3 regions of the Sessilibacter sp. MAH3 genome follow, and region 2 is predicted to be linked to each of the others. Evidence: predicted binding sites of a transcription regulator. Region 2 holds the regulator's gene; each other region holds the start of a gene.
What was found. Region 2 encodes PhoB, which activates phosphate uptake and scavenging genes when phosphate is short. Its sites were predicted from a motif close to TGTCATAAANNTGTAACA; they were not measured.
Positions count from the first base shown of each region.

Region 1: a site for PhoB is predicted at 1,367-1,384, ahead of ACYQ2C_RS12555 (alkaline phosphatase PhoX). Genes of this name have one in related genera too.
Region 3: a site for PhoB is predicted at 1,911-1,928, ahead of ACYQ2C_RS13725 (substrate-binding domain-containing protein). Genes of this name have one in related genera too.

Region 1 covers NZ_BAAGIE010000019.1:39,144-42,432, forward strand. The annotation lists gene ACYQ2C_RS12550 (FG-GAP-like repeat-containing protein) at 1-1,082, shown strand, start outside; gene ACYQ2C_RS12555 (alkaline phosphatase PhoX) at 1,521-3,289, shown strand, end outside.
Region 2 covers NZ_BAAGIE010000014.1:5,014-8,302, reverse strand. The annotation lists gene ACYQ2C_RS10195 (HU family DNA-binding protein) at 1-115, opposite strand, end outside; gene ubiA (4-hydroxybenzoate octaprenyltransferase) at 375-1,256, shown strand; gene phoB (phosphate regulon transcriptional regulator PhoB) at 1,490-2,194, shown strand; gene phoR (phosphate regulon sensor histidine kinase PhoR) at 2,251-3,289, shown strand, end outside.
Region 3 covers NZ_BAAGIE010000022.1:63,369-66,657, reverse strand. The annotation lists gene ACYQ2C_RS13730 (hypothetical protein) at 1-267, shown strand, start outside; gene ACYQ2C_RS13725 (substrate-binding domain-containing protein) at 508-1,854, opposite strand; gene ACYQ2C_RS13720 (class I SAM-dependent methyltransferase) at 1,972-2,787, shown strand.

The DNA.
Region 1 (3,289 bases), on a different contig from region 2:
ATTTCGATTCGGATGGTGATGTTGATATTGCGACTATTTCAAATAGTTTTGGCAGTCCAACGCTTTGGTTAAATGATGGTGAAGGTTTACCGCTTTTCACTCAACAATTGATAGATCCAGACCGTGATGCATTTGAATTGAATACTATAGATGCTATTGATTTTGATGTTGATGGTGACTTAGATATTTATGTTGCTGGGGGTACTTTCACTCTCAGTCAAGGTTGTTTTGGTTGTGTTTCTAACCAGTTTTATTCTGCAATAACTTTGCCTAACGATTTTTATACTAATTTTGAAAATGGAATTGGCGTTTGGACACAATTGCAAGATGACACCATTGATTGGCGACCACGAACAGCACAGACGTCTTCTGGAAATACCGGTCCATTTCGTGCTGCCACAGGCAGAACCTATTATTATTTTGAAACCTCAACCGGCTCTGCTAATTCTGCGGGTAATACTGCAATTTTAGAATCGCCCGTATTAACTGCGGCTCCAAATCGATATGTGGTTTTTGATTATCATGCCTATGGTGCTGATATTGGCAGTTTACACGTTGATGTTTTGGCCAACGGTACTTTATTTGAAAGTGTATGGTCGGTTTCTGGTCAACAACAATTAGATGAAACCAATCCTTGGCTTACCGCGCGTGTGAACTTGTCGGAATTCATTGGTGATATTCAGGTGCGCATACGTGCAGAAGCTGCTGGTGGTTTTTTGGGTGACATCGCCATTGATAACCTTTCTGTTTTAAATGTACCACCTAATATTCCTTCTGTAACAACCATCAATGTTCTTTTTGACGATGTCGGTCTAGGTGATTTTATCGGTTTGGGTGATTTAGTTGCTGTAATAGATGGGCAGAGTGAATTCATTTGTACCTTAGCCGATAATCCAGGCGGATGTATAGGCAGTGTTGTTGCTCCTGTAGGTACGCCATTTGATTTAGTGGTAGAAGTTCCAGAGGAAGCAATTCCTTTTATTTCCAGTTTTTGGGATGGCTGTGATTCAACAGAAGGTGGCTTTATTTGTAACGTAACAGCCAACGGTTTGATTTTAAATTTAACGTATTTTCAGTTTTAAACTTTAAACACCTTTGATTAACTCATTTATGATTGAATCAAAATTCAGTAATTCAAAAATGAGATGCTAATAAAAGTATCAAAATTATTTGAGTAATTTTTAAGAGTTTTAAATTTCAAACCTCCAATTTAATTTTATCGTTAATTGGAGGTTTTTTTATTCTTCTTCGATTTAACCAGCGATGGCATTTTGGAGATAAAAAATGTTGTCTTGCAATTGCCGATACTGCTGGCAGTAAATATTGTTGATTGACCCTTCTTTAAATATATCTCCTATAATTTTTCTTTCATATAAGCGTAACAACTAAGTCATTGTGGCGTAACCTCATTTTTGTACTCTCTGGCGCAGAATTACTCGTGCTGTTTAATTCAAAAAAAATAATTAGCAAATAGCAGTTGATCGTGATTTGCAGATACCTTATCCCGATAGGAGAACAGAATGTTTGAGAGGAACAAGCTTTCTAGCTTTATCCGCAAAGCTTTGCTGGTTGGTCTTCCGGCTCTTGTGTTGGCGGCCTGTGATGGCGACGACGGACGTGATGGTGCTAACGGCGCCAATGGCCAAGACGGAGCCAATGCTGCAGTTGCGGTGCAAGGTTTTGTGCAAGATGGCCCGGTAGCGGGCGGTAGCATTTATGTTTTTAATCGCGCCAACATTGAAGCTGCACTAGCCGCTGCCGATGCCGCCGAAATTGCCGGCACCTCTCGTGCCGCTGCGCTTGCCGCTGCAAGCCCAATTGCCACCCTAGAGAATCGCAATCTTGCCGATGGTGAAAATTTCTTGTTAAACCTATCGGCAGAAAATGCAGGCCAAGCCGTATTTTTAGTCTTCGACAACGAAGGCGCTATTGATACGACCTTCAATGATTTGCCGATCAACATGGAATCTATTGCCATTGTTGCCGAGTCTGGTCAGACCCAACAGATCAACGTCAACCCATTTAGCTCTGCCATTACGCAATTGGTCATCGCGCAAACCACCTCTGATGCCACGGTTGCCGATATCGAAGTGGCGTTGAACTCATCGATTCAAAACGTGGTTGATGCTACCGATGGCGATCTGCCAGAAGGTTCTAACCCAATCACCGGTTTGGATTCCGATCTACTTGCTCAAGCCTCTTCTGAACTTGGTGAATTTGTTCGTGTCGGCGCATCAGTGGTAACTGGTGCTAGCGACACGGCGGTGAATTTTTCTCGCGAAGAAATTTTATTGGCGTATGCACTAGACGCAGCCGATGGCGTTATTGATGCCGCAATTCCATCCATTATTTCTGTGGTGCCAACGTTCTCTGGTGGAACTAGCGCATCAGATATTCTTAACGCATTTCCTGCTATTACTTTAGCCGCGGATAACGTCGTTACTCCAGCCGGACAAGCCACTGCCTCGCGCAGTCCACTGCATTCGGCCGCGCAACATTTAGAGTTGGCCGCGGGCTTACAAGCCGAATTTTTAACGCGTAATGTCGCACACAATGCCGATCAGTTCGCGTTGTTCCCGGCAGAAAATCCTACCCATCAAATTTGGTGTATTGAGGGCAATGTTGAGGTTCTAGATACCGCGACTGGCCAACGTAATCCGGCGGTTCAGCGTGTCTCTTTAAGTGACGGTAGCGTTGAAACAATCTTAAGCGGTATGGATCGCTGCGACGGTATTCGCGCCACACCTTGGGGTACTGTGATTGCCACAGAAGAAACCGTTGACGGCTCTGTGTACGAAATTTTAAATCCGCTGTCTACCAGCAACATAACCATTACTAATCGTGGTGGCGCCGGTGAAGCTGCAACTATTATCGACGCTTCGGGTGCAGATGCTTCTGGCGTGGTTGCTAAGCGTACAGCAATGCCAACCATGGCTTGGGAAGGTTTGTTCGTACTTGAAAACGGTGTGGTGGTTGGCGGCGATGAACTGCGTCCGGGCAGTTATGAATTAGAGTTGGATAACGGCGCTACTGCGGTAAGTTTTGGTAGCGATACCGACGGCGGCGCGATTTTCAAATTTATTCCAACCAATCTTTCTGATGGTACTGAAATTACCGATCTTGCTAACTCGCCGCTGGTTTCCGGCAGTAGCTTCGCGTTGCAAGTGCAATGTACCGGCGGTGTGCAGTTCGGCCAAGGGTGCGAAATTGGCGATGCGCTTTGGGTTCCGGTTTCTGCGGTTAATGCCCGAGAAGACGCGAACCTTGCCGGTGCGACGGGTTACTATCG
Region 2 (3,289 bases):
TGCGACTTAATGCGTTGGTGATTTCATCGAGAATGGTGGAAATGATGTCATGTGCCTTTTCTTTGGTGATGTTGGCACTTTCGGCGACGGCGTTGACCAATTCAGTTTTATGCATGGCGAATGATTTCTCTGTTGTTGTAATTGTTAAATCTTTCTTCAAAACCACAGCAACGCTCAAAACAAGTTAAGAAATCCCTAACTAAATAACTCGCTTTGTCGCGCACTTTAAACACCTCTGGCTTTCTTTTTAGTCGAAATTATGGCTTTATCAAGCCGCTAAGGCCGTAAGATCGCAGCCAAATTGATTTACCACCTGTTTTTAAGCCAAATCTTAACGATTTGAGTTATAGCCAAAGAAGTTTGTCGAGCCATTAATGAATCTTGAGAAATACGTAACCCCAAAATCCGGCGACTGGAACGACTACCTAAAATTGATGCGAATGGATAAACCGGTGGGCAGTTTATTGTTGCTCTGGCCGGTTTATTGGGCGCTTTGGATTGCTTCAGAAGGCAAACCCAGCATCAGCACCTTGATTATTTTTACCCTCGGCGTCTTTGTGATGCGCTCAGCCGGATGCGTTATCAACGATTACGCCGACCGCAACTTTGATGGCAAGGTTAAGCGTACCAACCAACGTCCGCTCGCAGCAGGAAGATTATCGGAAGGCAATGCACTGTTCCTTTTTACAGCCTTGTGTGCTTTAGCCTTTGCGTTAGTGATTCTGACCAATTGGCAAACCATTGCGCTGTCATTTGCGGCATTACTGCTCGCCAGTGCTTATCCATTTGCCAAGCGCTACACGCATATGCCACAGGTCGTATTAGGTGCAGCATTCTCTTGGGGAATTCCCATGGTATTTACGGCCGAAACCAACACGTTGCCAAAAACCGCTTGGGTCATTTACTTTACCAATCTGCTCTGGGTGATTGCCTACGATACCTTCTACGCCATGGTCGATCGCGATGACGACTTAAAAATTGGCGTGAAATCCACCGCGGTATTGTTTGGCGATATGGACAAGGTTATTACTGGGTGTCTACAAGTGCTGACGCTATTCGGCATGATACTGATCGGTGATAACGCCAAATTGGGCTGGATTTACTCCATTGGCGTGGCCGTTTGCGCGGGTTTGTTTGTGTATCAGCAATATTTGATTCGCAATCGCGAGCGGGAGCAATGTTTCAAGGCGTTTAAGAATAATCAGTGGGTGGGCGTGGTTTTATTCGTGGCGATCGCGGCTGATTATTTGCTTTAAGCATTTAAAAATTTAGGCATCTAAGCATTACGATTTTTATGCCCTAAACCTTATGAATTCTGCGGCAATTACTAACTCATTAGACAGTTTTCGCCAATATACCTGTGTGTTTCACACAAATTACAGATTTATCACAACCAATTGCTATGATTGTCATAAAAGCGAAACAAAACCTTTATTAAATGCACCCAGCTTAAAACGCCTCCTTAAATTCACAATTCCGGTGTGCAACCATGGCCGATAAAACAATTTTGATCGTAGACGATGAATCCTCCATTCGAGATATGCTGCGTGTAGCACTTGAAATGGCGGATTATAAATGCCTTGAAGCCATGGATGCGCAAACGGCACACACCCTGATTGTGGATGAAAAGCCAGATTTGATTCTGCTCGATTGGATGTTACCTGGCACCAGCGGTATCGAATTAGCTCGTCGCCTCAAGCGCGATGAGGTTACTTCGCAAATTCCAATCATCATGCTTACCGCTAAAGGCGAGGAAGACAACAAGGTACAAGGTTTAGAAGTCGGCGCTGATGACTACATCACCAAGCCCTTCTCCCCCAGAGAGCTGGTCGCTCGCTTAAAAGCAGTTTTACGTCGCACCGACTCTGCCTCTACCAGTGGCCCAATTTCGGTCGAAGGCCTAGTACTCGACCCGGTAAGCCACCGCGTTACCATCAACGAGAAACCCATCGATATGGGTCCAACCGAATACCGCTTGCTGGAGTTCTTCTTAACCCACCAAGAGCGTGTGTACACTCGCGGTCAACTGCTTGACCACGTTTGGGGCGGCAACGTCTATGTGGAAGAGCGCACCGTAGACGTTCACATTCGTCGCCTGCGTAAAGCCTTAACTCAAGACGACCACGACCGCTTTATTCAAACCGTGCGTGGCACCGGTTACCGTTTTTCCATCAAAGTCACCGAAAAAGCTTAAGATAAATCGCTTATACTTGAGCTTTAATGTCGTAAACCTATCACTCGAGATCACTCGTGCATCGTGGCTTTGTATCTGAATTTCGGCAATTTTTAGTCGCTATCGCAGTTGCGGCTGTACTTGGTCTCGTCATTGGTTATCCACTGTATACCTTATTGCTGGCCAATGTGTTGTACGGCGCTTGGACGCTGTACAACATGCGCAAGCTTGAGCGTTGGCTAACCACTCGCAGTATCGGCCAGGTGCCCAACGCCACCGGCTTTTGGGAGGAGGTTTATTACCAGGTCTCCAACAATCGCGAAAGGCACAACAAAGAAAAGCACCGCTTACAATCACTGATTCTTCGGGTGCAAGAAACTACCGCCGCACTCAAGGACGCGGTGATTATTTTAGACGACCAAGCGTCCATTCAATGGTGGAACCAAAGTGCCCGGCGACTGATTGGTCTACAACCGGGCGATCACGGCAAACCCATCGTTAACTACCTGCGCTCGCCGCGCTTTGTGCGCTACCTCGAAGCCGAAGATTACTCAGAACCGCTAACCATGCCGTCGGCCACCGATAGCGATCAATTCTTAAGTTTTCAAATCAACCGCTACGGCCAAGGCGACTATCTGATGGTGGTGCGCGATATTTCACGGCTGCAAAAGCTTGAACAAATGCGCAAAGACTTTATCGGTAACGTTTCTCACGAACTGCGTACACCGCTGACAGTGGTGCGGGGTTACTTAGAAACCATGGCCGATAATGCCGATTCGCTGCCCGGTGTTTGGCAAAAAGCCATCAGCCAAATGGAACAGCAATCGAAACGCATGACCTTGATCATTGAAGATCTGCTGACTTTGACACGCCTTGAAACCGACGACAGCAGCCTGCGAGAGACAAAAATTAACGTCGCCGATTTGCTGCAAAGCATCGTCCACGACGCCCAAGACCTCAGTGGCGACAAGGCTCATCAGTTTGAAATCGACGCCGACGAAGACTTTTTGTTGATTGGCGTTATCGAAGAGCTACGCAGTTGTATTTCGAACCTAGTCTACAACGCCGTGCGTTATTCACCGGCCAAAAGCCAAATCATTCTGCACGCTTACGTTG
Region 3 (3,289 bases), on a different contig from region 2:
AGTGGCGTGTTTGCCGCTGAGGCGGTTCGTTATTATTTCACCCGTTTAGCTCTGGTTGATGGCAGGATTGAACAGGTGCCGGAGAATTTTATTATCGATGTGCCTTTTTCGGTCTGCCCGATTATCCTCCGTAAAAATAACCGATACCTTGTCAAGTTACAGCTGAATGCAGAACAACAGTACGACAAGTTTTTTGTGGTTAGCTCGTGTCAAAACTTTGAATTGCAAGCAGAGCCAGAAAGTCACGCTGCCACACCTCAAAGTTAGTCTACAAAATCGACTTTTCGGCTTCTTGCTCAGAGAAAAATCTATGGCTATAGAGCTTGGATCGGGAAATCGGATTGGCTCGTTAACGAGAACTGAAAGGTAAATTTGATCGAAATAAAAACAACTTCTTCCTTGAAGCCTCAAATTCCTTATGGGTAGCTTGCTGAAAAGCCAGAGTAGTCTCTGATTAACGCATCCTAGAATTAATCAGAGGTCAGAATTCATCAGAGAACAGAGAAATTAAATCAGCCAAACTTCAACTCTTTGATTTTTTAATTTTCTTTCGCCATCGTTTGAAACCACAGGATTAAAGTGACCAAATCCGGTTACGGGCGCAACTTGAATCCCGTTTTCGTGCAGCCTTGACTTTACCGCAATCGCTCTGAGTTTGGACAACACCGTCGCACGCGTTGGCGTTTGCTTTGCGTCACCAAAACCCACCAGTAAGAGTTCTTTATTTTGATATTCTGGCAGTGACATTAAATCGACCAGTCTCTGAATGTCGTGTTTCGCTTTATTATCCAGCAGTGAGCTGCCTTCGTTAAATCGAATATTAACGGAAAGGCGTTGTGCATTTTCGGTAATTTTCAGGTAATCGTCCGGTCCTTGATGTTTATCTACGTGAATCGCAATGGGGGTTTGCGAAACGAAACCTATATCCCCCACAATCAGTTGTCCGCGAGTGCTTTGCACAAAATTTAAAAACTCTTTGACGATAGATTTTTGCTGAGTTTGTGGAGTGTATAAGAACAAGCGCCGTGACAAGGGATAATCTTCTGTTGCAACGGTGATTTGTAGTGGTGGTATCGAATTAGTTTCATGATCCGATACGCCCAAGGCCTTAGCCTTATTCACGGAGGCTAATCCCACAAAGCCAATGGCGTATTCGTTGCGAGCTACCATGGCAGACAGTTGATCGTTCGACTCATACCGTAATGCATTGTTTGACAAGGTATAATCGTCCATTAACACCAGTGATTTAAAGGTGTCCCAGGTACCGGATTGATTGTCACGAGCGTGTATTGAAATAGGTTGATCTTTACCGCCAACTTGTGACCAATTGTTAATTTTTCCGCTGAAAATTTCGGCGATTTGCGTAATGGTTAATTCATTTATTGGGTTTTTGGGATGAACGATGATCGCCAAACCGTCAATGGCAATAACATGCTCGGACTCGAAGCTTTCCAGATCACCTAACACGCGTAAAGCTTGTAGTTCAGACTCTTTAATGCTGCGCGAAGCCATTGCGATATCGGTTTTTAAATTCTGTAGAGCTTTAAAACCCGTGCTAGAACCATGGGCAGCAATTTCAACCGATGAATATTGACCGGTCGAAGGATTCAGGGCTAAAACAGTATATTCGTTATCGATCTTACTGGGTTCGATTCGAACTTGGATGAATTCTTTTTCTTCCAAAAAAGCCTTAACCAATTCTGGAGCCAATTGAGCGCCAATGGTATTGGAGCCAGTCATTTTAAAGAGTAGATTGGGTTTTGAGCTTTGTGTTTGCGCCAGTGCTTGATAAGGTACAAGCGATGCGCATAGGCTTAATGTTGCGAGCAGAACTGCAAGAATTTTTTTGAGCATGATATTTAGAGATGAAATAAAAAATAGGTAGGCATAGGTAAATTTTTCAAGATTATTGTTGCAAAATGGTTACAAAAACATAGTTTTTTTACTAAATGTATAAAATTGGAGCATTGGTTGAACGTTCGAGGTTTTAGCGATTATAAGGTTTTAGCAAATAAGGCTTTTCTTTCTGAGTCTGAAGCGCTTGCTGCACGATTAAAAGTTTCTTTAATAGAAGAAAAAGACCTAGGCGCGTTTTCAGAAGAGACCGACTTTTTATTAAGATATACCGAGCAAGGCTTGGTATTAGAGAATTTAGCCGCTAAAAAAGTAAATCCTGTCATTGTGAATTTTGAAGTGGGGGCTGCCAATCACCGTAGACTTTTTGGTGGTGGAAAAGGGCAGTTAATTGCTAAAGCGGTTGGTTTTAATAAAACAAAATCCGATATACACATTTGTGATTGCACGGCAGGTCTTGGTGGTGACGCATTCGTGTTGGCAAGTCTAGGAGCCTCTTTAACGTTAATAGAGCGCCATCCTGTAGTCTTTGAATTATTAAACGATGGTCTTGAGCGAGCGCGTTGCAGTGATTCTTTTGAGGTTGCTGAAATTGCCCGGAGAATTTCATTACAGACTGGAAATGCCATCGAAATACTCACAGCTAAGATCAGTTGCAATGAAAAATACGATGTCGTTTATTTGGACCCAATGTTTCCTGAGCGAAAAAAAAGTGCCTCGGTAAAAAAAGAAATGCAATTTTTCCATTCGTTAGTGGGAAACGATGAAGATAGCGATCAACTGCTAGAGCTTGCTTTACAAGCCGCGTTATATCGCGTGGTGGTGAAAAGACCTAAAATTGCCCCGTTTTTGGCGAGCGTAAAACCCAATACTCAACAGCTGGGGCGGTCTAGTCGATACGATATTTACAGTTTAAAAAAATTGCCGGATTAACCTTAAAAAGCTCCGATTAAATCATGGAGGAGTTAGTCAGAGCCTCCGGTAATAAAACGCAAAATTCTAGAAATCGTCATTCTGATATGAGCCAAAATTGCGATTAAAAAACCGATTGAAACGGTAAGAAGTGAAATTGCCAAGAGAGCTTCTTGGGTTAATGACGAAGGAATTTGTTTGGCAGCGTATACGCCAACCATGCCAACAAAAAAAATACTAGCACCCAAGCGGAATTGCTTAAATATCTCAGACAAAGGCGCATTGTAGTGTATAAATAACGCGGTCTTTATCGTTCTTAGATATTTTCTCAACATTTTTAATAAGAATGTTTGGCTTGTTAAGATTTCACGCTGGTGTCTTGATCCCACTCTTGCAAGTCTTTTATCGGCTGTAATACAGAATTCTTAAGTGAAATTTCAGCTGATTTTTGTTTTAGCAGTTTCTGATAAATACTCTTCAATATTAAATAAGCATCTTTTTCGTTATCGGTTTCTAAAACTGT